Regions from separate parts of the Thauera sedimentorum genome, predicted to be linked through region 3. Evidence: predicted binding sites of a transcription regulator. Region 3 holds the regulator's gene; each other region holds the start of a gene.
What was found. Region 3 encodes sigma-54, which starts transcription at its own class of promoters, with help from an activator protein. Its sites were predicted from a motif close to TGGCACGCTTNCTGCTNA; they were not measured.
Positions count from the first base shown of each region.

Region 1: a site for sigma-54 is predicted at 2,671-2,688, ahead of IAI53_RS11220 (HupE/UreJ family protein). Genes of this name have one in related genera too.
Region 2: a site for sigma-54 is predicted at 3,148-3,165, ahead of glnA (type I glutamate--ammonia ligase). Genes of this name have one in related genera too.
Region 4: a site for sigma-54 is predicted at 2,289-2,306, ahead of IAI53_RS00815 (CmpA/NrtA family ABC transporter substrate-binding protein). Genes of this name have one in related genera too.

Region 1 is NZ_JACTAH010000002.1:298,928-304,562, forward strand. It holds gene IAI53_RS11210 (nickel-dependent hydrogenase large subunit) at 1-1,221, shown strand, start outside; gene IAI53_RS11215 (PAS domain-containing sensor histidine kinase) at 1,245-2,594, shown strand; gene IAI53_RS11220 (HupE/UreJ family protein) at 2,825-3,400, shown strand; gene IAI53_RS11225 (flavin reductase family protein) at 3,465-3,965, opposite strand; gene mutY (A/G-specific adenine glycosylase) at 4,087-5,127, shown strand; gene IAI53_RS11235 (DUF3299 domain-containing protein) at 5,276-5,635, opposite strand, start outside.
Region 2 is NZ_JACTAH010000002.1:1,354,252-1,359,886, forward strand. It holds gene glnL (nitrogen regulation protein NR(II)) at 1-1,014, opposite strand, end outside; gene IAI53_RS16175 (DUF4124 domain-containing protein) at 1,074-1,538, opposite strand; gene glnA (type I glutamate--ammonia ligase) at 1,679-3,088, opposite strand; gene IAI53_RS16185 (cation diffusion facilitator family transporter) at 3,266-4,444, opposite strand; gene IAI53_RS16190 (rhodanese-like domain-containing protein) at 4,507-4,959, shown strand; gene nadA (quinolinate synthase NadA) at 5,011-5,635, shown strand, end outside.
Region 3 is NZ_JACTAH010000002.1:808,129-813,763, forward strand. It holds gene IAI53_RS13515 (diguanylate cyclase) at 1-909, opposite strand, end outside; gene hprK (HPr(Ser) kinase/phosphatase) at 1,024-1,962, opposite strand; gene ptsN (PTS IIA-like nitrogen regulatory protein PtsN) at 1,931-2,416, opposite strand; gene hpf (ribosome hibernation-promoting factor, HPF/YfiA family) at 2,550-2,873, opposite strand; gene IAI53_RS13535 (RNA polymerase factor sigma-54) at 2,894-4,351, opposite strand; gene lptB (LPS export ABC transporter ATP-binding protein) at 4,369-5,091, opposite strand; gene recX (recombination regulator RecX) at 5,072-5,527, opposite strand; gene recA (recombinase RecA) at 5,537-5,635, opposite strand, start outside.
Region 4 is NZ_JACTAH010000001.1:175,864-181,498, reverse strand. It holds gene ntrB (nitrate ABC transporter permease) at 1-700, opposite strand, end outside; gene IAI53_RS00815 (CmpA/NrtA family ABC transporter substrate-binding protein) at 729-2,129, opposite strand; gene IAI53_RS00810 (nitrate regulatory protein) at 2,583-3,878, opposite strand; gene rlmB (23S rRNA (guanosine(2251)-2'-O)-methyltransferase RlmB) at 4,034-4,756, opposite strand; gene rnr (ribonuclease R) at 4,827-5,635, opposite strand, start outside.

The DNA.
Region 1 (5,635 bases), 510 kb from region 3:
GAGGCCATGGGCTTGGCGGTGCCAGCCAACGGCGAGCTGGCCGGCAACCTGGTGCTGGCGGCGGAGAACCTGGCCGACCACTTCACCCATTTCTACCTCTTCTTCATGCCGGACTTCGCCCGCGAGGCCTATGCCGGGCGGCCGTGGTTCGACGCCGCACGCGCGCGCTTCAAGGCCGTGCACGGCAGCGCCGCGGCAGAGGCCGTGCCGGCGCGCGCGGCCTTCCTGCAGCTCACCGGCATCCTCGCCGGCAAGTGGCCGCATACGCTCTCGCTGCAGCCGGGTGGCTCGGCGCGCGCGGTCAGTGCGGCGGAGAAGATCCGCCTGTACGCGCTGCTGCGTGAGTTCCGCCGCTGGCTGGAGCGCCACACCTTCGGCGATACGCTGGAGACGATCGCGGCGCTCGACTCGGCCGACGCGCTGGCCGCCTGGGCCGCAGCGCGCGCGCCGGCCAGCTCCGACCTGCGCCTGTTCCTGGAGATCGCCGACGATCTCGGGCTGGCCCGCATCGGCCGCGCCACAGACCGCTTCATCAGCCACGGCGCCTATCCGCTGGCCGGCACGCCGCTGTTTGCACGCGGGGTCTGGCAGCCGGAAACCGCTACGGTCGCTGCCTTCGATCCGGACGAGATCCGCGAGGATCTGAGCCACGCCTGGATGCAGGGCGAGGCCCGTCACCCGTGGCGCGGGCTGACCGAGCCGGACGCAGACAAGGACGGCGCCTACTCCTGGTGCAAGGCCCCGCGCCTCGCCGGCCGGGTGGTCGAATGCGGTGCGCTGGCCCGTCAGGTGGTGGACGGCCATCCGCTGGCGCGCAACCTGGTCGCACGCGATGGCGCCAGCGTGCTGGCACGCGTAGTGTGCCGCTTGCTGGAACTGGCCCGCGTAGTCCCCGCCATGGAGGCCTGGGTGCAGGCCCTGCAGCCCGGCGAGCCCTTCTGCGCCCAGGGCGCACTGCCCGACGAGGCCATGGGCTGCGGCCTGGTCGAAGCTGCGCGCGGCGCGCTGGGCCACTGGCTGGTGATCCGCCACGGGCGCATCGCCGGCTACCAGATCATCGCGCCCACCACCTGGAACTTCTCCCCGCGCGACGCCGCCGGCACCCCCGGCGCGCTGGAACAGGCCCTGGTCGGCCTGCCTGCGGACGACGCCCGCGTGCCGCTCGCGGTGCAGCACGTGGTGCGCTCCTTCGACCCCTGCATGGTATGCACCGTGCATTGAGCGGCGTACACTCCGGCCCCACCATGAGCGACCAGCCCAAGCCCAACCTTCCCCTGCAGCACACCGGCCACCCCGGCGAACTGGTGGGCGTGGGCGAGGACGTGTGGATGGACGTCATCCACAAGATGGACGAGGTGTATTCCGACCTGCTGCAGTACGAGGTCGCCCTCGAACAGAAGAACGCCAAGCTGGAGGAGTCGCAACAGTTCATCCTCTCGGTGCTCACCTCGATGTCCGACATCCTGGTGGTGTGCGACCGCAATGGAAACATCGAGGACGTGAACCGCTCCCTGCTCGACTTCACCGGCAAGGAGCTGGACGAGCTGCGCGGCACCACGGTGTTCGAGCTGTTCGCCGACGACGTGGCACGCACCCAGGCCCGCCACCTGCTCACCCTGTACGGCGAGGAAAGCGTGCACGACTGCGAGCTGCCCCTGCGCGCGCGCGACGGCTCGGCGGTGCCGGTGTCGCTCAACTGCACGCCTCGCTACAACGCCGTGGGCAAGTCGCTCGGCATGGTGGTCACCGGCCGTCCGGTGGGCGAGCTGCGCCGCGCCTACCAGGCCTTGCGGCAGGCCCACGAGGACCTCAAGCGCACCCAGCAGCAACTGCTGCACTCCGAGAAGATGGCCTCGCTCGGCCGCCTGGTGGCCGGGGTGGCACACGAGCTGAACAACCCGATCAGCTTCATCCTCGGCAACGTGCATGCGCTGCAGCGCTACGCCGGGCGGCTGGAGTCCTACCTGGCCGCACTGCACGCCGGGGAAGCGCCCGCAAGGCTGGCAGAACTGCGCGCAGAGCTGCGCATCGACCGGATCCTCGCCGACCTGCCGCCACTGATCGAAGGCACGATCGAGGGCGCCGAGCGCACCCGCGACATCGTGGACGGCCTGAAGCGCTTCTCCGCCATAGACCGCGACGAGCAGCAGTCCTTCAACCTTACGGAAGTGATCGAGCGCGCGGTGCGCTGGGTGTGCAAGGCCACCCGCGAGGGCTTCCGCGTGCAGGTCCGCCTGCCGGCGCAGATCCCGGTGCGAGGCTCGCCCGGGCAGATGCAGCAGGTGATGATGAACCTGGTGCAGAACGCCTGGGACGCCACCAGCGACTTGCCCGAACCCTGGCTCGACATCGAAGGCAAGGTGGAAGGCACGCGCGCCACCATCCGCTTCCACGACAACGGCCCGGGCATCGCCGAGCAGCACCTGGCGCACGTCTTCGACCCCTTCTTCACCACCAAGCCGGTGGGCAAGGGCACCGGCCTGGGGCTGTCGATCAGCTACGGCATCGTCGAGCGCCACGGCGGCCAGCTCTCCGCCCGCAACCACCCGGCCGGCGGCGCCGAGCTGGTGATCGAGCTACCGGTCAGCGACTGACCACTGCGCATGCGCTGCCGGCAGGAACGCGACCAGCACCCGATGCACATACCGCCTCCCGGCGCGTGCAACGGACTGGCACGCAACTTGATTGCACCCTGCCATCGTCGACAAGGTATTTGTAGGAGCGGCCTTGGCCGCGATGCGGCGGCAGTTCTCCCGCAGGCCGCGTCGCGGGCAAGCCCGCTCCTACCGAACATCCATCCACATCCGGAATCCCAGGAGGCACCATGCACCCGAACCGCGCGCTGACCACCCTCGGCCTCGTCCTCGCCAGCGGCTCCGCGCTGGCTCATCCGGGCCACGAATCGGCCAGCTTCTTCTCCGGCCTCGGCCACCCGCTGGGCGGCGCCGACCACCTGCTGGCCATGCTCGCGGTAGGCCTCTACGCCGCGCGCCAGGCCGGCCGCCAGCGCTGGGCGCTGCCTGCAAGCTTCGTGCTGGCGATGCTCGCCGGCGCCGGGCTGGGCGCGCTGGGCATCATGCTGCCCGCGGTGGAAGCCGGCATCGCCGCCTCGGTGCTGGTGCTCGGCCTGCTGATCGCCTTCGCCGCGCGCCTGCCGGTAGCCGCCGCGCTGCCGCTGGTGGCGGCCTTCGCGCTGTTCCACGGCCACGCCCACCATGCCGAGATGGGCGACGGCACGCTGGCCGCCTACGCGGCCGGTTTTGCGCTGGCCACCGCGGCGCTGCACGCTGCGGGCTATCTGGTCGGCCGCTGGCTGCCGCAAAGCTTGTGGGCACAGCGCCTGCAGCGCGCTGCCGGCGCGCTGATCGCCGGCGCGGGCGCGGTCTTCCTCGGCGCCTGAACGGCCGCATCAAGCAAAAGAGGTGGCCGAGGCCACCTCTTTTGCGTTTACCGGAGCGCCCGGATCAGGGCGCCAGGCGGCGGTAGGCGCCGCCGTGGAAGAGCAGCGGCGGACGGTCCTCGCGGTCGAAGTTGGCGACTTCGCTGACGAACAGGATGTGGTCGCCGCCCGGGTAGCGGTGGGTGTTGCGGCACTCGAAGCGCGCGCAACAGCCGCGCAGCAGCGGCGCGCCGCCCAGGCCTTCGTCGAATTCCAGGCCGGCGAACTTGTCGTCGGAGCGGCTGGCGAACAATTGCGAGAGTTCCTGCTGGTCTTCCGCCAGCACGTTGATGGCGTAGTATTCGCAGGCTTCGAACACCGGCACGCTGGGCAGGTTGGCCGACAGGCTCCACAGCACCAGCGGCGGATCGAGCGAGACCGAGTTGAAGGAGTTCACCGTCAGCCCCACCGGCGCGCCATTGGCGGCGCGGGTGGTGACCACGGTGATGCCGGTGGCGAACATGCCCAGGGCATTGCGGAAATTGCGGGTGAAGTCTTCGTGCGTGTAATAGTTCTGTGCGGACATGGCCTTCGGGTGTGCGGCACGGGGCGATACGCCCGGCACCGGTCTGGACAATCGACGGATTATGGCTGCGCGGACGACTTCCGTCGACCCCGCGTGCAGCCCGGAAAACAGGACCAAACCCTTGTCCAAGCAAGACTTTGCCGGGCGCCTGATTGCCTGGCAGGCCGGCCACGGCCGCCACGACCTGCCCTGGCAGCACAGCCGCGAGCCTTACCGGGTGTGGCTGTCCGAGATCATGCTGCAGCAGACGCAGGTGGACACCGTGATCCCCTACTACCTGCGCTTCCTGACGCGCTTTCCCGCGCTCGCCGACCTCGCCGGCGCACCGCAGGAGGCGGTACTGGGCCTGTGGAGCGGGCTGGGCTACTACGCCCGCGCGCGCAACCTGCACAAGGCCGCGCAGGTGGTGATGGCCGAGCACGGCGGGCAGTTCCCGCGCCGCGCCGAGGACATCGCCCGCCTGCCCGGCATCGGCCGCTCCACCGCGGCGGCGATCGCCGCATTCTGCTTCGGCGAGCGCGTGCCCATCCTCGACGGCAACGTTAAGCGCGTGCTGTGCCGGGCCTTCGGCGTCGACGGCTTCCCGGGCGAGCGCGCAGTCGAGCAGCGCCTGTGGTCGCTGGCCGCGGAGTTGCTGCCGGAGAGCGGGGTAGACACCTACATCCAGGCGCAGATGGACCTGGGTGCCACGGTATGCACCCGCACCCGCCCGGCCTGCGGACGTTGCCCGCTGGCCGACGACTGCGTGGCCCGCCGGGAGGAACGCACTGCCGAACTGCCCGCCGCCCGCCCGCGCAAGACGCCGCCACGGCGCAGTGCTCAGGTCGTGGTGGTGCGCGCGGGCGACGCCGTGCTGCTCGAACGCCGCCCGCCCGCGGGCATCTGGGGCGGCCTGCTGGCCTTGCCGGAAGCCGGCGAGGACGGCGCCGCGGCCTGGGTGGCGCAGCGTTTCGGCGAGGTGGCGGGCGGAAGCGAACTGCCCCCGCTGACCCACGCCTTCACCCACTTCGTGCTGGAGATCCGCCCCTGGCTGGTGGACTTGCCCGGCACACCGCCCCTGGCCGCCGACGGCAGCCTGCACTGGCAGGCGCTGGACGCCCTGGACGAGGCGCCGCTGCCGACGCCGGTGCGCAGCATCCTGCGGGGGTTGCGACAAGGCTAAGGCGGGCCGCCGATCCTTGGCGCGACACCTCATGTAGGAGCGGCCTTGGCCGCGATTGCGGCGTCGTTTCGTCATCGGCCGTATCGCGGCCAAGGCCGCTCCTACATGACCCTGCCTGCCGTTGCACCACGGTCACCCGCTGGGACTCCTATCTGGCTTTCGCCGCCGGCTCGACGTACTCCTCCACCTTGATCGCGCGCAGCTGATAGCCCGCGTTACCCAGTTCCGATTCGATGCGCGCCACGGTGAGCACGCCGCTGACCCACACCGGCACCATGTTCCACTCGCCCGGGATCGGCTGGTCCGGCATCACGTGGATGAGCTGGTTGGCCGGTGGGGGCGGCACGTGGATGCAGGCGCCGAAATAGGGCACCAGCAGGAACTCGCGCACCGTCTTGCCGTCGCCTTCCAGCGGCACGACGAAACCGGGCAGCCGGATGCGCCGGCCGTTCATGGCCTGCACCACCGGGGCGCGGTCCCACTCCTCGCGCAGCCGGCGCATCAGGTC
Region 2 (5,635 bases), 550 kb from region 3:
TTCCACTTCGATCATTCCCTGGTGCTGCTCGATGAAGCTCTGGGCCAGCGACAGGCCCAACCCGCTTCCGCCTTCCCGCCCCGAGACCAGCGGATAGAAGATCTTGTCGCAGATCTCTTCCGGGATGCCGGGGCCGTTGTCGATCACTTGCAATTCCAGTGCCAGCTTGAAACGGCGCTTGGCCAGGGTGACCTGGCGGGCCACCCGGGTGCGCAGGCGGATCTCGCCGTGCCCGCCCAGGGCCTGGGCGGCGTTGCGCACGATGTTGAGGATGGCCTGGATGAGCTGCTCGCGGTCGGCGGTCAGTTCCGGCAGGCTGGTGTCGTAGTCGCGGCGCACCGACAGTTCCGGGAATTCGGCGAGGATCAGCCGGCGCACACGCTCGAGCACGTCGTGGATGTTGAGCTGCCCCGGGCGCATCATGCAGTGCGAGGTCAGCAGGCGGTTCATCAGGTCCTGCAGGCGGTCGGCCTCGGCGATGATGACCTCGGTGTACTCGCGCAGCAGCGGGTCGGTGAGCTCGCGTTCGAGCAATTGGGCCGAGCCGCGGATGCCGCCCAGCGGGTTCTTGATCTCGTGCGCGAGGTTGCGGATCAGCTCGCGGTTGGCCTGTTGCTGCTGGAGCAGTTGCTCCTCGCGCGCCACGCGCAACTGGGCATCGATCGGGCGGAACTCGAGCAGCAGGCTGACGCCTTCCGCCTCGATCGGGCTGACCGTGCAGTCCAGGTGCAGCGCTTCGCTGCCGGGACGCTGGATGCGCAGATCCTGCCCGGTGTAGCTCCAGCTGTTGTGCAGGGCGTTGTGCAGCGCGGCCGCGAGGCCAGGCGGATCGCCGAGCAGGCGGGCCAGCGGCTGCCCGAGCAGCTTGCGCTGGCTGATCGCGAAGAGGTTTTCCGCGCCCGGATTGAGATAGCGGATGATCAGTTCGGCGTCGACCAGCACGACGGCCGAGGAGAGCAGATCAAGTCCGGCAAAGGGGCCGGCGGTGGTGAGGGTGTGCGTGTGTCGGGTCATGGGCGCGGTCGGAGTTTGCCGTGGAACTGCTTAGCAAGACGCGCGCCAGAGCGACCGGATTACCTCAGCTCGCGCAGCTCGCGCTTCAGCGCATCGACGTTGCGCTGGTGCTGCTCGACCTTTTCCTTGAATGGCGCAAGGCGGTCGAGCACGCGCTGGTAGTTGCGCTCGTTGCCGTAGCGCACGGCTTCCTGGTCGGCCAGCGCCTTCTGCGCCTCGGCCAGCGCGGATTCCTCCTGCGCGAGTTCCTTCTCGAGAATCTGGCGGCGCGACTGGTCGCGCTCGCGCTGCGCGTCGGGGCTCACCCGCGGAAAGTTCTGCGGCGCGGCGGACGGCGCCGGGCTCGGACGGGCCGCGGGCGCAGGGATCGTGGACACCGGCTGGTCCTGCGACAGCTGCGTGCAGCCCTTGGCGATGGTCCGGTCGTTGGTATAGGTGACGCGCCCTTCCTCATCCACGCACTTGTAGACCTGCGCGTGTGCCGAACCGGCAAGGAGGGTGAGCAGCAGGAGCAGTCTGTGCATCGGTGTTTTCATCCGGTCGAATCGGATCGATTATGACTCCGGCTTTGTGGCAGAGGTTCTGCGAGCCGGTCGGACGATTAGACCCGATAAAAAAGGGACGGGCAATGCCCGTCCCTTTCTGGCGACTGCCGAAGCCCGGATTACAGGCTGTAGTACATGTCGAATTCCACCGGGTGGGTGGTCACGCGCAGGCGGTTCACTTCCTCGGACTTCAGCTCGATGAAGGCATCGATGAAGTCATTGGAGAACACGCCGCCGCGGGTCAGGAACTCACGATCCTTGTCCAGCTCGGCCAGGGCCTGGTCCAGGCTGAAGCACACGGTCGGGATCAGCGCGTCTTCTTCCGGCGGCAGGTCGTAGAGGTTCTTGTCGGCCGGGTCGCCCGGGTGGATCTTGTTCTGGATGCCGTCCAGGCCCGCCATCAGCAGCGCGGCGAAGCACAGGTAGGGGTTGGCAGCCGGATCCGGGAAGCGCGACTCGATACGACGGCCCTTCGGGTTGGCGACGTAGGGGATGCGGATCGAGGCCGAGCGGTTGCGGGCGGAGTAGGCCAGCTTGATCGGGGCTTCGTAGTGCGGCACCAGGCGCTTGTACGAGTTGGTCGCCGGGTTGGTGATCGCGTTCAGCGCCTTGGCGTGCTTGATGATGCCGCCGATGTAGTACAGCGCGGTCTCGGACAGGCCGGCATAGCCGTTGCCCGCGAACAGGTTCTGGCCGTCCTTCCAGATCGACTGGTGCACGTGCATGCCGGAGCCGTTGTCGCCGACGATGGGCTTGGGCATGAAGGTGGCGGTCTTGCCGTACTGGTGGGCGACGTTGTGCACGATGTACTTCAGCGTCTGGGTCCAGTCGGCGCGCTTGGTCAGGGTGCTGAACTTGGTGCCGATCTCGCACTGGCCGGCGTTGGCCACTTCGTGGTGGTGCACCTCGACCGGGATGCCGGCGGCTTCCAGCGCCAGGCACATGGCGGCGCGGATGTCGTTGAGGCTGTCGACCGGCGGAACCGGGAAGTAGCCGCCCTTGACCTTCGGACGGTGGCCGGTGTTGCCGCCTTCGAACTTGTCGGCGGTGGACCAGGCGGCCTCTTCGGAGATGATCTTGCTCATCACGCCGGACATGTCGACCGACCACTCGACCGCGTCGAAGATGAAGAATTCGGGCTCGGGACCGAAGAAGGCGGTGTCGCCGATGCCGGTGCTCTTCAGGTAGGCCTCGGCGCGCTTGGCGATCGAGCGCGGGTCGCGGTCATAGCCCTTGCCGTCGGACGGCTCAACCACGTCGCAGGTCAGCACCAGGGTGGTTTCGTCGAAGAAGGGGTCGATGTAGGCGGAGGCTGCGTCCGGCATCAGGATCATGTCGGAAGCCTGGATACCCTTCCAGCCGGCGATCGACGAACCGTCGAACGGGTGGCCTTGCTCGAAGTGCTCCTCTTCGAAGGCCGACACCGGCAGGCCGACGTGCTGCTCCTTGCCGCGAGTGTCGGTAAAGCGCAGGTCAACGAAGCGGACTTCGTTTTCCTGGATCATCTTCATGACGTCTTGAGCGTTCATATTCACTCCTGGTGAGATGAGGCGAAATTCGGGTAACGGTCACTCCGTTGCGGCGCAATAAAGCAGTATCCGTGCCATGCGTTTCGGGGCCGTTCAGCATTGTGCCACAAGGGCAATTTGCACAGCGGGTCGGCAGAGATGCACCAAGACGGTGCTGTGCGCGATGGGTGCGCCCTCTTATGGTGCGATGCGGGTATAGAAGTCGATGCTGCGGTAGATCGGGTCCTGGTCGATACGGTCTGTCGCGCGCCGTTTGAGTGCATCGAGATCCGATCGCGGGCATGCGGGCAAGAGCACTTCGACCTCCAGGCGATCGCCGAGATAGTGGATCTGCACCCGCAGCGGAGCCGGTCCATCTGCGCCGATGATCTCGCGCACCAGTTCTGCGACCTGCTGGCGTCCGGGCAGCGGACCGGGCGGAACGACCTGCAGGTCGCCGTCGTCCTCGGCGTCGATGTGCACCAGCACCTCCTGGACGTCCGGATGGGCGGCGCGCACGCGGAAGTACACCGCGTCGGAGACGCGATGGCCTTCGGAGACGGTGATGCGCGGGTCGACGCGGACATGGGCGTCGCACAGGACCTTGTCGGCCATGCGCCGGGTGCGCAGGTCGTGCAGGCCTGCGACGCCCGGGGTTTCGGAGATGGTGGTCCGCAGGCGGTCGAGTTCTTCCTCGGGCAGGCCGGTGTCGATCAGCTCGCGCACCGCCCGCCAGGCCAGGCGCACCCCCATGTGCGCGATCAGGAAGCCGACCACCGCCGCGGCCAGCGGCTCGAGAAAGGTGTAGCCGGCCAGGCTGCCGCCGATGCCCGCGGCCACCACCAGCGAGGACGCCGCATCAGAGCGCGCATGCCAGGCATTCGCCTCGAGCACCGGCGCCTTCAGGCGGCGCGCCGCGCGCAGCGTGAAGCGGAACAGGCCCTCCTTCGCGGCGAGGGTGAAGATGGCCATGACCAGCGCCGCCGGATGGAGGGCGGGGAGCTGGCCGGTGCTCTGCAGGCGGAGGCCGGAACTCCACAGGAAGCCCAGGCCGACGCCGAGCAGCACCACGCCCAGCGCCAGCGAAGCGACGGTTTCGATGCGCCCGTGGCCGTAGGGGTGGTTCTTGTCGGCCGGTTCGGCGCCGCTGCGCGCGGCGAGCAGCACCATGATGTCGGTGACCAGGTCGGACAGGGTGTGGGTGGCGTCGGCCACCAGGCTGAAGGCGTTGGCGAACAGGCCGACGATCACCTGACCGATGGCGAGCGTGGCATTGGTGAGGATGGCCACCAGGGTGACTTTCTGGATGGCGGCGCCGCGTTCGGCGTTGCCCGGCGCGGCGCGGGGCGGAAGGGTGTGCGAGTCGGTGGAGGGCATGTCGTGGCGCGGTCGGCGGGGGTATACTTTGCAGTTCGACTCCATTCTAGCCGGACCGCCTTATGGGAACCCTCTCCGACCTGCTCAGGCTTGCCGAGCAGCGTGCCCAGCAACTCAAGCTGCCCTACCAGGGGGCGCTGACGCCGCAGGAGGCTTGGCAGGTGTGGCAGCACGCGCCGGGGGCAAAACTGGTGGACGTGCGAACCCGCGCCGAGTGGGACTGGGTCGGCCGCGTGCCCGGCGCGGTGGAGATCGAGTGGCAGAGCTGGCCGGGTGGCCAGCCGAACCCCAACTTCGTTGCGCAGTTGCGCCACCAGGTCGACCCCGAGGCCCTGGTGATGTTCATGTGCCGCTCCGGCGCCCGCTCGGACGCGGCGGCGCGTGCCGCCATCGGCGCCGGCTACAGCAACTGCTACAACGTCCTGGAAGGTTTCGAGGGCGACCGCGACGCCAACGGCCAGCGCAACCGCGTCGGTGGCTGGCGGCATGCGGGCCTGCCCTGGCACCAGGGCTGAACCGGCCCCCCGCGGGCTTATCCCAACGAGTTCACGCAGAGACCACGCATCATGGAAGTCGCCACCATCGCATTCGACCGCTTCAACGTGCTGCAGGACGAGGAAGCCCAGGAACGCATCCGCGCCGCGCGCGCGCGCCTGGGCAACAAGGCGGTGCTGCTGTGCCACCACTACCAGCGCGCCGACGTATACCGCCACGCCGACCTGACCGGCGATTCGCTCAAGCTCGCGCGCCTGGCGTCCGAGACCGACGCCGAGTTCATCGTCTTCTGCGGCGTGCATTTCATGGCCGAGGTCGCGGACATCCTCTCCAAGCCGGGGCAGACAGCGATCCTGCCGGACTTGGCGGCCGGCTGTTCGATGGCCGACATGGCCAACCTCGCCAAGGTCGAGCGCTGCTGGCGCGAGCTCACCGAGGTGCTGGGCAGGCCGGATGAGCTGATCACCCCGGTCACCTACATCAACTCCGCGGCCGACCTGAAGGCCTTCTGCGGCGAGCACGGCGGCATCGTGTGCACCTCGACCAATGCGCCGACCATCCTCGACTGGGCCTTCGCACAGCGCGAGAAGGTGTTGTTCTTCCCCGACCAGCACCTGGGCCGGTGGACCGGCTACAAGAAAGGCATCGCGCTCGACGAGATGGTGGTGTGGGACCCGGACCTGGAGTACGGCGGCC
Region 3 (5,635 bases):
CGGCATGTGCATGTCCATCAGGATCAGGTCCGGGCGATAGGACTCCAGCACTTCCAGCAGCCGGCCCGGGTCGGCGATGGCGTGGCTGTCGATGCCATGCTCGGTCAGCGTGCGGCAGATCAGCGTGGAGGCGACCCGCGAGTCCTCCACCACCAGCACGCGGTAGCGCTCCTGCTCTTCGGTCTGGATCAGGTCGAGCAGGCGGTTGACCACCATGGACGGCTGTTCGTCGTCGGGGATGGCCACGTCGATGCCGGCGCGCATCAGCGCCACTATGGGGTCGATGACCGAGGCCACGCCGAGATAGAACAGCTGGCTGGCGGGACAGGCCTTGCGGCAGGCTTCGATGCGGGCCAGCTCGGCGGCCTCGGCGGTACTGCCCGCGGGAATGAACAGCACCGCGAGCGGTGCCTCGCCGGGCTCGACTTCGCCTTCGGCGTCCCAGCCCATGCGCAGGACGCGGAAGCCGAAGTAGTTGAGCTGACGCTGCAGGCCGTCGGCCACGTCCTCGCGGTCCGCCGCGGCCACGATCCATACGCTGCGCGGCCGGTGCCATTCGAGGTCGCGCGCCGGCGCCTTCTCCTCGGCCCGGCGCACCGGGACGCTGGGCTGCGAGGTGGCGATCGAGCCGAACAGCGCGTCGATCTGGCGCTGCAGCGCCACCATCTCCTGCGGGCGCATCGGATGGGAGCCCGCGTCGCCGATGCGGGCGAGAACGGCGTTTTCCAGCCCTTCACACAGCCGGCTCAGGCCGGGCAGGCGCAGGCGGGCGAAGTGTTCGGCGAGGCTGTTGACCGCCACGGCGAACTCGATGAACTGCTCGAGCTGGCCGTCGGCAACGTACTGCTCCCAACGGGTGCGCAGGGCGTACAGGCGGTCGTCGAACGGGTGGGGCGGCAGGGCGGTCATCGCGCGACTGTGTTTGCGGCAATCGGCAATTATGTGGCATGACGGCCGCGTACACAATCGTGCAGCGCAGCGAAGCAGCCTGGCCGGCCATCGGGCCGTCCGGGAGCGAGCCGCTCAGTCGGGCAGATCGCATGCCAGGGCGCGGCTTTGCCGGTCGATGAACTCCTGGGTGGAGTCGATGCCGCGCAACTGCAGGATGGTGGAACGCACCGCGGCCTCGAGCAGCACCGCGAGGTTGCGCCCGGCGGCCACCGGCAGGATGACCCGCGGCACCTGCACGCCCAGCACGTCCTGCACCTCCTGGTGCAGGGGCAGGCGCGAAGGGTCGTCCTGGCCGGGCTGGCGGCGTTCCAGGTGGCAGACCAGGCGCAGGCGCATCTTCCGCCGGCAGGCGGTCTCGCCGAAGATGGTGCGGATGTTGAGGATGCCCAGCCCGCGCACCTCGATGAAGTCCTGCAGCAGTTCGGGGCAGCGCCCTTCCAGCACGGTGGGAGCGATGTGCGAGAACTCGACGATGTCGTCGGCCACCAGGCCGTGGCCGCGCGAGATCAGCTCCAGCGCAAGCTCAGACTTGCCGGCCCCCGAGTTGCCGGTGATGAACACGCCCAGGCCGAGCACGTCCATGAACACGCCGTGCAGGGAGACCTTCTCCGCCAGCTGGCGCGACAGGTACTGGCGGAGCTGGTCGACCACGCCGGCCGAGGGCTGCGGCGTGGTGAACAGCGCCACGCCGATGTTCTCGCACAGCCCGTGGAGCAGGCCGGGAATCTCGCAGCCGTCGGCCACCACGATCGCGGGCGGGCGGGCGGCGAGGATCTCGTTGAGGTGATGGGCGATCTTCTCGCGCGACTGGCGGCGCGCCCAGGCGAGCTCCGCGGCCCCCAGGATCTGCAGGCGCTGCGGGTGGATGAGGTTGAGGTGGCCGACCAGGTCGGCGGGCCAGATGCGCTCTTCGGAAACGGCGATCGCGGTGTCCAGCGCGCCGCAGACGTGGGTCAGCGCGAGGCGTTGGCGCAGCGACTCATACAGCCGCGCGACGCTCGTCTGTCGCATGGGGTCCCCAGCTGGCGAACAGGGCATGGATGGTGGCCGGGTCGGGTGCGTTCTGCAGTTCCTCGCGGAAGGCGCGGTCGCTGAACATCTGGGCCAGTTCGGAGAGCAGTTGCAGATGGGTCTCGTTGGCTTGCTCCGGGACCAGCAGGATGAACAGCAGGTTCACCGGGCGGCCGTCGGGGGCGTCGAACTGTACCGGGGTGGCGAGCCGGAAGAAGGCGCCGGCCGCTTCCTGCAGGCCCTTGATGCGGCCGTGAGGAATGGCGATGCCCTGCCCCAGCCCGGTCGAACCGAGGCGTTCGCGGGAGAACAGACTGTCGAACACCACGCTGCGCGCGATGCCCTGATGGTTCTCGAACAGCAGCCCGGCTTGCTCGAACACGCGCTTCTTGCTGCTCGCGTCGAGGTCGATGACCACGTTGGACAGGGGGAGGAGTTGGGCGATCAGGCTCATTGGGTCAAGCCCCGCGCGGCACAGGACCGCAGGGTGCCGCGCGGGCGGGGGCGGTCGGGTGTCGGTTGGCGACGCGGTTCGGAAAACGCGCGAATTATACCCACACCCTAGGCCGAAAGAAGTAGTGAAGGGATCACAGCTCGCTGTTCTGGTGCTTCAGCGCTTCGTGATTGTGCTCCTGGACCTTCTGCTTGTGCTTCTGGACCTGGCGGTCGAGCTTGTCGGTCATCGCGTCGATCGCGGCATACATGTCGCCATCGTGGGCTTCGACGAAGATGTCCTTGCCGCGCGTGTGCAGGGTGACTTCCGCCTTCTGGTCGAGCTTTTCCACCGACAGGATCACTCCGACGCTGGTGACGTTGTCGAAGTGGCGAATGACGCGGTCCAGCTTCGAGCTCACGTAGTCGCGGATGGCCGGGGTGACTTCGACATGATGCCCGGTGATGGTGAGATTCATGATGACTCCTCTTTTTCAGATCAGATCGTCTTGCGCATACTGACCGGCGGGATATTGAGCGATTCGCGGTATTTGGCGATGGTGCGCCGCGCGACGACGATACCCTGCTGGCCCAACAGATCGGCAATCTTGGCGTCGGACAGGGGCTTCTTTCTGTCTTCGGCATCCACCAGCTGGCGAATCAGCGCGCGAATCGCAGTGGAGGATGCCGCCCCACCGGTATCGGTGGCGACGTGACTGCCGAAAAAATACTTGAGCTCGAACACCCCCCTGGGCGTGGCCATGAATTTCTGGGTGGTGACCCGCGACACGGTGGATTCGTGCAGTTCCAACTGGTCCGCGATCTCGCGCAGCGTGAGCGGGCGCATCGCCACCTCCCCATGATCGAAGAACTGTCGCTGCTGGTCAACGATGGCCTGGGAGACGCGCAGGATGGTGTCGAAGCGCTGCTGCACGTTCTTGATCAGCCAGCGCGCCTCCTGCAGCTGCCCGGTCAGGCCGCCGCCGTTGCCGCGGTTCTGCTGCAGGATCTGCGCGTACAGCGCGTTGATGCGCAGCTTGGGCATGGCCTCGGGGTTGAGGCTCACGGTCCAGTGGCCGCGCAGCTTGCGCACCACCACGTCGGGGATCACGTAGCGGGTTTCCTGCGCGGCGTAGCGCGAGCCCGGGTGCGGGTCCAGACTGCAGATCAGCGCATGGGCCGCGCGCAGCGCGTCGTCGTCGCAGGACAGCAGGCGCTTGAGCTTGACGAAATTGCGCTCGGCGAGCAGTTCCAGGTGGTGGTCGACGATGCGCAGCGCCAGGTCGCGCGTGGTGTCCGCGGGCGTGGCGCGCAGCTGCAGGCTCAGGCATTCCTGCGGGGTGCGCGCGCCGATGCCGGCAGGCTCCAGGTTCTGCACATGGCGCAGCGCGATGCTCAGGTCGTCCAGATCGAGGTCGAGCTCCTCCGGCAGCAGCGGCAGCAGTTCTTCCAGCGACTGGTGCAGATAGCCGTCGTCGTCGAGCGCCTCGATGATGAAGCGCACCAGGGCGCGGTCGCGGTCGGTCAGCGGGGAGAGCGCGACCTGCTGGTCGAGGTGGTCGCGCAGCGAGGTTTCGGCGGCCTGGAACTCCTGGAAATCGACGTCGTCGTCATCGTCGCGGCGGGTGCTGCCGCTGCCCGCGGCGCTCAGCCATTCACCGGCCTCGTCATAGCTCGCGGCATCGTGCTCGGGCGCCTCCTCGCGCCCGCCTTCGCCGCCCTCGGCCGCAGCCGGCGCTTCGGCGGTGCTGCTGGCCGGCGCGCTGCCGATCGGCTGCGCGGCGCCGAACTCGCTGCCGTCGCCGTCCTCGCGCTCGAGCATGGGGTTCTCCAGCAGGAAGCGCTCGATCTCCTGGTTCAGCTCGATGGTGGACAGCTGCAGCAGCTTGATCGACTGCTGCAGTTGCGGGGTGAGCGTGAGGTGCTGCGAGAGCTTGAGCTGGAGGGTCGGTTTCATGCTGGTGTCGCTGGCGCTCAGAGGCGGAAGTGTTCGCCGAGATAGACCTGGCGCACGCGCTCGTCGCGCACGATCTGGTCGGGCTGGCCGCTGGCGAGCACCCGGCCTTCGCTGATGATGTAGGCGCGGTCGCAGATGCCCAGCGTCTCGCGCACGTTGTGATCGGTGATCAGCACGCCGATGCCGCGCTGCTTGAGGAAGCGGATGATCTTCTGGATGTCGAGCACCGCAATCGGGTCCACGCCGGCGAAGGGCTCGTCGAGCAGGATCAGCCGCGGGTCGGTGGCCAGTGCGCGGGCGATCTCGCAGCGCCGGCGTTCGCCGCCGGAAAGCGACACCGCCATGCTGTCGCGCAGGTGGGCAATGTTCAGTTCGTCGAGCAGGGTTTCCAGGCGCTGGTCGATGGCGTCGCGGTCGAGCTTCTGCAGTTCCAGCACCGCGCGGATGTTCTCCTCCACGGTGAGCTTGCGGAACACGCTCATCTCCTGCGGCAGGTAGGACAAGCCGCGGCGCGCTCGCTCGTGGATCGGCAGGTGGGTCAGGCGGGCGTCGTCGAGGGTGATCTCGCCGCCATCGGCGCGTACCAGGCCGACGATCATGTAGAAACAGGTGGTCTTGCCCGCGCCGTTGGGCCCCAGCAGGCCGACGACCTCGCCGCCGTCGACCGTGAAGCCGACGTCGTGCACGACGGTGCGTGCCTTGTAGCGTTTCTGCAGTCCTTCAACCTTCAGCAGACTCATCCGGGGTCTCTTTCAACAGCTTGCGGATTACCGCGGCGGCAAAGCCGCGACCTTGCAGGAAGCGCGCCTGGCGCGCCCATTCGCGCGCATCGGCCGGCGCCTGGCCGAACTTCGCCCGCCACACGCGACGCGCGCGGTCGAGCTCCTCGTCCCCAGCCTCGCCCTCCAGCGCCGCCTCGATCAACTCGGCGGCCACGCCGCGGCTGGCCAGATCGTGGCGCAGCCGCGCGGCGCCGAAACGCCCTGCCTTGCTGCGCACCCAGGCCGCGGCGAAGCGTGCATCGGAGAGCAGTTCCAGCTCCGTCAGGCGGTCGAGCACCGCGTCGATCTCCGGCGCGCTGCCGTGGCCGGCGAGCTTGCGTGCCAGCTCGGCGCGCGAGTACTCGCGCTGGGCCAGGTAGCGCAGTGCGCGCTCGCGCAGGCCCGCTTCCGCCATGATCGCAGATCAGGCCGCGGCAGCAGCCGGTTCGCCACCCAGCGCGGGCAGCTCCTTCAGGCCCAGGGCGACGCGCACCTTGTTCTCGATCTCGCGCGCCAGCGCCGG
Region 4 (5,635 bases), on a different contig from region 3:
TGAGGATGCTGGGCAGCACCGCGGGGAAGAGGATGCGGGTGACCACCTTCCATTCGGACAGGTTGAGCACGCGCGCCACGTTGAGGTAGTCCTGCGGCACGGCGCGCACGCCGGCGGCGGTGTTGATGATCATCGGCCAGATCGAGCACACGAAGATCACCCAGATCGCCGCCAGGTTGGCCTCCTGGAACACCAGCAGGCCGATCGGCAGCCAGGCCAGCGGGGAGACCGGACGCAGCAGGCCGATGACCGGCTCGGCGGCGGTGCTCATGAAGCGGAAGCGGCCGACGATGAAACCGAGCGGGATGCCGACCAGCGCCGCCAGGCCGAAGCCCACGCCCACCCGGCCGAGCGAGTAAAGCACGTTCCAGCCGATGCCCATGTCGTTGGGGCCGTTGCTGTAGAAAGGCTCGGCGAGCAGCTCGACCGCGGCCTGCCAGGTGGCCCGCGGGCCGGGGAAGGTGTCCAGCGAATCGGCCACCGCCCACCAGATCACCAGCAGCACCGCCAGGCCGCTGAGCGCCGCGACGGTCGAGCGGATGGCCTGGTTGATCCAGGGGCCGAGGCGCTCGGCGAGCGGCACCGCGGGCGGCTTCTCGGCCACCGCCTGCAGCGGCACGCTACGTGCCGCCGGGCGGGCGGGCTTGTCCGCGGCCGGCGCGGCGGCGGCCTTGTCGAGAGTGAGCGGAATCGAACTCATGGCGTTCTCCTTGTCCGGGTGGCGCGGATCAGGCATTGGCCTGGGCCAGGGCGGCGAGATCGACCTTGCGGGCGTGGATCTCGAAGCTCTTCAGGTAGTCCAGCGGCTTGGCGGGGTCGAAGGTCTTGCCGTCGAAGAAGCGGTCCGGGCCCATGGCGATCGGCGCGGTCGCCTTGTCCAGGGTCCAGCCGGCGGCGTTGCTGCCTTCGGTCTTGAAGTCGATGGTCGGCACGGCGATGCCCAGGTCCTTGGCCGCATCGCGGTAGATGTCGCTGCGATAGACCTGGGCGGCCACCTTGTGGAAGTTGATCGGCTGCTCGATCTGCCCCCAGCGCACCATCTGGGTGAGGAACCACACTGCGTGCGACTGCCACGGGAAGGTGGCGGCGTAGCGGTAGAAGACGTTGAAGTCCGGCATCTGCTGCGGGCCTTCGGCCTTGGTGTACAGCCAGGTGCCGGTCATCGAGTTCTCCACCACCGACTCGGGCGCATTGACGTAGGACTTGGCGGAGATGATCTTCACCACTTCCTTGCGGTTCTCCGGCTGGTCCATCCACTGCGCGGCCTCGATCAGCGCGCGCACCGCGGCCTTGTGGGTGTTGGGGTGCTTGTCGGCCCACTCGCGGGTCACGCCGAAGACCTTCTCCGGGTTGTTGTTCCAGATCTCGTAGTTGGTGATGATCGAGCGGCCGATGCCCATCTCCACCGCGCGCTGGTTCCACGGTTCGCCGACGCAGTAGCCGACGATGTTCTTCGACTGCAGGTTGGCGACCATCTGCGGCGGCGGGATGACGATCAGGCGCACGTCGCGGTCCGGGTCGATGCCGGCGGAGGCCATCCAGTAGCGGATCTCGTAGTTGTGGGTGGACACCGGGAACACCATCGCGAAGGTCATCGGCTCCTTGCCGGCGGCCTTGTCGGCGTCGATCACCTTCTTGAGCGCCTTGGCGGTGGTCGGGCGGGTCTTCATGGCCTCGGGGTCGGCTTCCACCATGCGCTCGTAGAGCTCGTTGGAAACCGTGATGCCGTTGCCGTTGAGGTCCATGGAGAAGGCGGTGATGGTTTCCTTCTGGGTGGCGCCCACGCCCAGCGTGGCGGCGATGGGCATGCCGGCCAGCATGTGCGCGCCATCGAGCTCGCCAAGCGAGACCTTGTCGCGGATGTTGGCCCAGGACGCTTCCTTGGAAACCATCACGTCCAGGCCGTGCTTCTTGAAGAAGCCCTTCTCCTTGGCGATGACGATGGGCGCACAGTCGGTGAGCGGGATGATGCCGAACTTCAGCGCGGTCTTCTCCAGGCCCTCGCTGCCCGCAGCCCAGGCACCGGCGGGGAACAGCGAGGACAGCATGGCGGCACCGCCCAGGCCGGCACCGGCCTTGATGAAGCCGCGACGCGACAGGGTGGGAAAGTCCTTGCTCTGCTTGCTCATGGTTGAACTCCTGAAAAGCGGTTCGGAAAAACAAAAAGGCGCCCATCTCGCCCCTGCGCCGTCGCCGGGGGAAATGGACGCCGTTGTCCAATGTGTTCGCGGTACTGCCTGTTGCTGCCTCGAACGCCGAACCGCCGTTGGTCCAGCCTCGAGCATTCTTTAGCAGGGGGCGTGCCAGAACCGTCGAATCCGCTTTACCAGGGGGTTTCCGATGAATTCACCCTCTTTCCCATCCGGCAGCGGAGCGTCTACAGCGCACTATTGCAGTGCAGCATCCGCCGCTGGCGCACGCCTGCGGTGCGGCCTGCCGGGGCAGGCGACGGGGGTGCGGGAGCGCCCTGGAGCGCGATGCGGCAGGCGGGAAAAGAACGCTGCAATCGCGGGCAAGCCCGCTCCTACCATTTGCAGGAGCGGGCTTGCCCGCGACATCCGCCGTCTCCGCGGGTGAAACGCTCAGGGCCCCGAGGGCAGCAGGTCGGCCAGCGCCAGCGTGGCTTCGGCCACGTCCACCAGCCGGCGTCCCTGGTTCATCGCGGTCTGGCGCAGCATCTTGTAGGCCTGGTCCTCGGTGAGCCCGCGGTGCGCCATCAGCAGGCCCTTGGCGCGCTCGATCACCTTGCGCTCGTTGAGCGCGCCGCGCACTGCGTTGAGTTCGTCGCTCATCGCCTGCAGGCGGCGCGACTGGGCCTGCAGCATGTCGAGCACCGAGCGCCCGAGTTGCGGCCCCAGGCCGTCCGCGGCCAGCAGTTCGCCGTTTGCGTGCGGATCGCCGTCCGCACCCGCCAGCGCGCGCTCGAAGAACACCGCCACCGGCGGCACGCCCCCCGGGGCACCGGCCACCAGCGCATCGAGCAAGGACTTCTGGTCGTGCAGCTCGGCGCGCGCGTCGGAGATTTTGCCCGCACACAAGGTCCGCAAATGGGCCGCCAGCGCGTCCTCGACGGCGCGCATCGCATCCAGCCGCGTCGTGCAGCACTCGAACCAGGCATCGCTCAGCTCGGCATCCAGGACGCCGTCCGCGGGTGTGGCGCACAGCACGCGGCGCAGGCGCTCCAGTTCGGCCAGCGTGCCGGCTTGCTGCTGGGCGTGCCACAGCGCCACGGTGTCGCTGCCGGCGAACTCCGCGAACAGCTGGAAGCAGCGCTCCTGCGCCTCGATCAGGTGCAGCAGGCGCTGCTGGCGGGATGCGTCCGCACGGCCGGCGGCAAAGGCCGCGGCCCCGGTGGCGCGCTCCTGCCCGGCCAGTTCCTTGCCCTGCATGAAGTTGAACAGCGCCACCAGGGCGCGCGACACCGCCGGGTCGCAGGCCGTGTCGGCGGCCTCGAACACCACGGCGAGCAGGCCGGCGATCAGTTCCGAGAAGGCCGCGGTGACCTGCGCCGGGCTCAGAACTTGCGCGGCGATGCGCTCGCGCAGCGCGGGCAACGCATCCAGCCCGTGCAGCACCCAGGCGATGCGCGAGAACAGCCGCGCGCCGCCGGACATGCGCCCGGTATCGACATCCAGGCGGTACAGGCGCTGGCGTACCTCGGCCTCGGCCGCTGCGCCTTCGGCGATGATCTGCAGCCGCTGGGCGGCGAAGCGGCTGCCGCCCGAGCCCAGGTAAACGTTGGAGGCGCCGCGCTCCTTCTGCAGCACGTGCACCAGGCGGGCGATGCCGCCCAGCAGTTCCGCGGTCGTGGCCAGTTGTTCCAGGCCTTGGATCTCGCAGCGCTTGGCCGCGAGCAGAAAGCCGGCCGCTGATTTCATCGTCCTCTGCGCTCCCATGCTGCTTGCTTCGCGGCGAGCCCCCGTGGCCCGCCGGCCAGGAGCTCATGCAAGTACCGTGCGCAGCAACGCGGAAAGCACGACGCCCGCCGGGCACCGGAGGTGCCGGACGGGCGTCGGGAAGGGACCGCCGGCGCTCAGGCGGTGCGCTGGCGCCGCGCCTCGAACAGGCAGATGCCGCTGGCCACCGAGACGTTGAGACTCTCCACGCTGCCGTACATCGGGATCTTCGCCAGCTCGTCGCAGGTCTCGCGGGTCAGGCGGCGCAGGCCGTCGCCCTCGGCGCCCAGCACCCAGGCCACCGGGACCTTCTGGTCGATTTCGTGCAGCGACTTGTCGGCCTCGCCCGCGGCGCCGACCACCCAGATGCCGGCCTCCTGCATCTCGCGCAGCGCGCGCGCCAGGTTGGTGACGGTGATGTAGGGCACGGTGTCGGCCGCGCCGCTGGCCACCTTGACCGCGGTGGCGTTGAGGCCCACCGCGCGGTCCTTGGGTGCGACCACCGCGTGCGCGCCGGCCGCATCCGCCACCCGCAGGCAGGCACCGAGATTGTGCGGGTCCTGCACGCCGTCGAGCACCAGGATCAGCGCGTTCTCGTCCAGGCTGTCGAGCACGTCGGCGAGCTTGAGTTCACGCCGACGGGCATCCACCCGCGCGACCACGCCCTGGTGGCGGCGGGTGCCGACCATGCCGTCAAGGCGGTCGGACTCGACCTGGATCATGCGCACCTGGGCCGCTTCGGCGAGCTTGACCGCCTCGCGCGCGCGCACGTCGTTGCGCTGCGCGGAGACGTAGAGCTCGAACACCGCTTCCGGGTCGCGGCGCAGGCGGGCGAGCACCGCGTGGAAGCCGTAGATCAGTTTGCTGTCGGCCCGGCTCTCGCCGGCCTGGGGGGCGTCCTGCCGCTCGCGCGGCGGACGGTTGGAGGGTTTAGCCACGTTTCCTGCCTTTCTTGCCTGTAGTGGAAGCCGCGGTGCGCTTGGCGGTTTTCACCGCCTTGCCCTTGCCCGCCGCCTTGCCTGTCGTCTTGCCCTTGCCCGCGGCGCCCGGCGCACGCCGGCTGGCGGACGTACTGCCCGGTTTGCGCGCTGCCGGCGCCATAGCCGGCTCGGCCGTGGCGCTGCGGGTGCGTGCCCGCGGCGCGGCGCCGCTGTCCTGGCCCGCTTCGGCTTTCGCGCCGCGGCCCGCCCTGGCCGCACGGTCGGCGGCCGTCTTGCCGCTGCGCTCGGTGGGGCGCTCGGGGCCGGCGATCAGGCGGAAATCGATCTTGTTGGTCTCCAGATCCGCCCGCATCACCTGCACCCGCACCCGGTCCGAAAGCCGGTAGCGCGCGTTGCTGCGCTCGCCGACCAGTTCGTGGCGCGCCTCGTCGAAATGGAAGTAGTCGCTGCCGAGGTCGGAGATGTGCACCAGGCCCTCGATGAAGATGTCGTCCAGCGCAACGAAGAGGCCGAAGGGTACCACCGCGGAGACGCAGCCGGAGAACTCCTCGCCGACGCGGTCCTGCATGTAGTAGCACTTGAGCCAGGCCACCACGTCGCGGGTGGCCTCGTCGGCGCGCCGCTCGGTGGTCGAGCACTGCATGCCGATGGCGTCCCAGTCGCCCGGGCGGTACTGCTCGCCGGCCAGCACGGCCTTGATCGCGCGGTGCACCAGCAGGTCGGGGTAGCGGCGGATCGGCGAGGTGAAGTGGGTGTAGGACTCGTAGGCGAGGCCGAAATGTCCGACGTTGTCCGGGC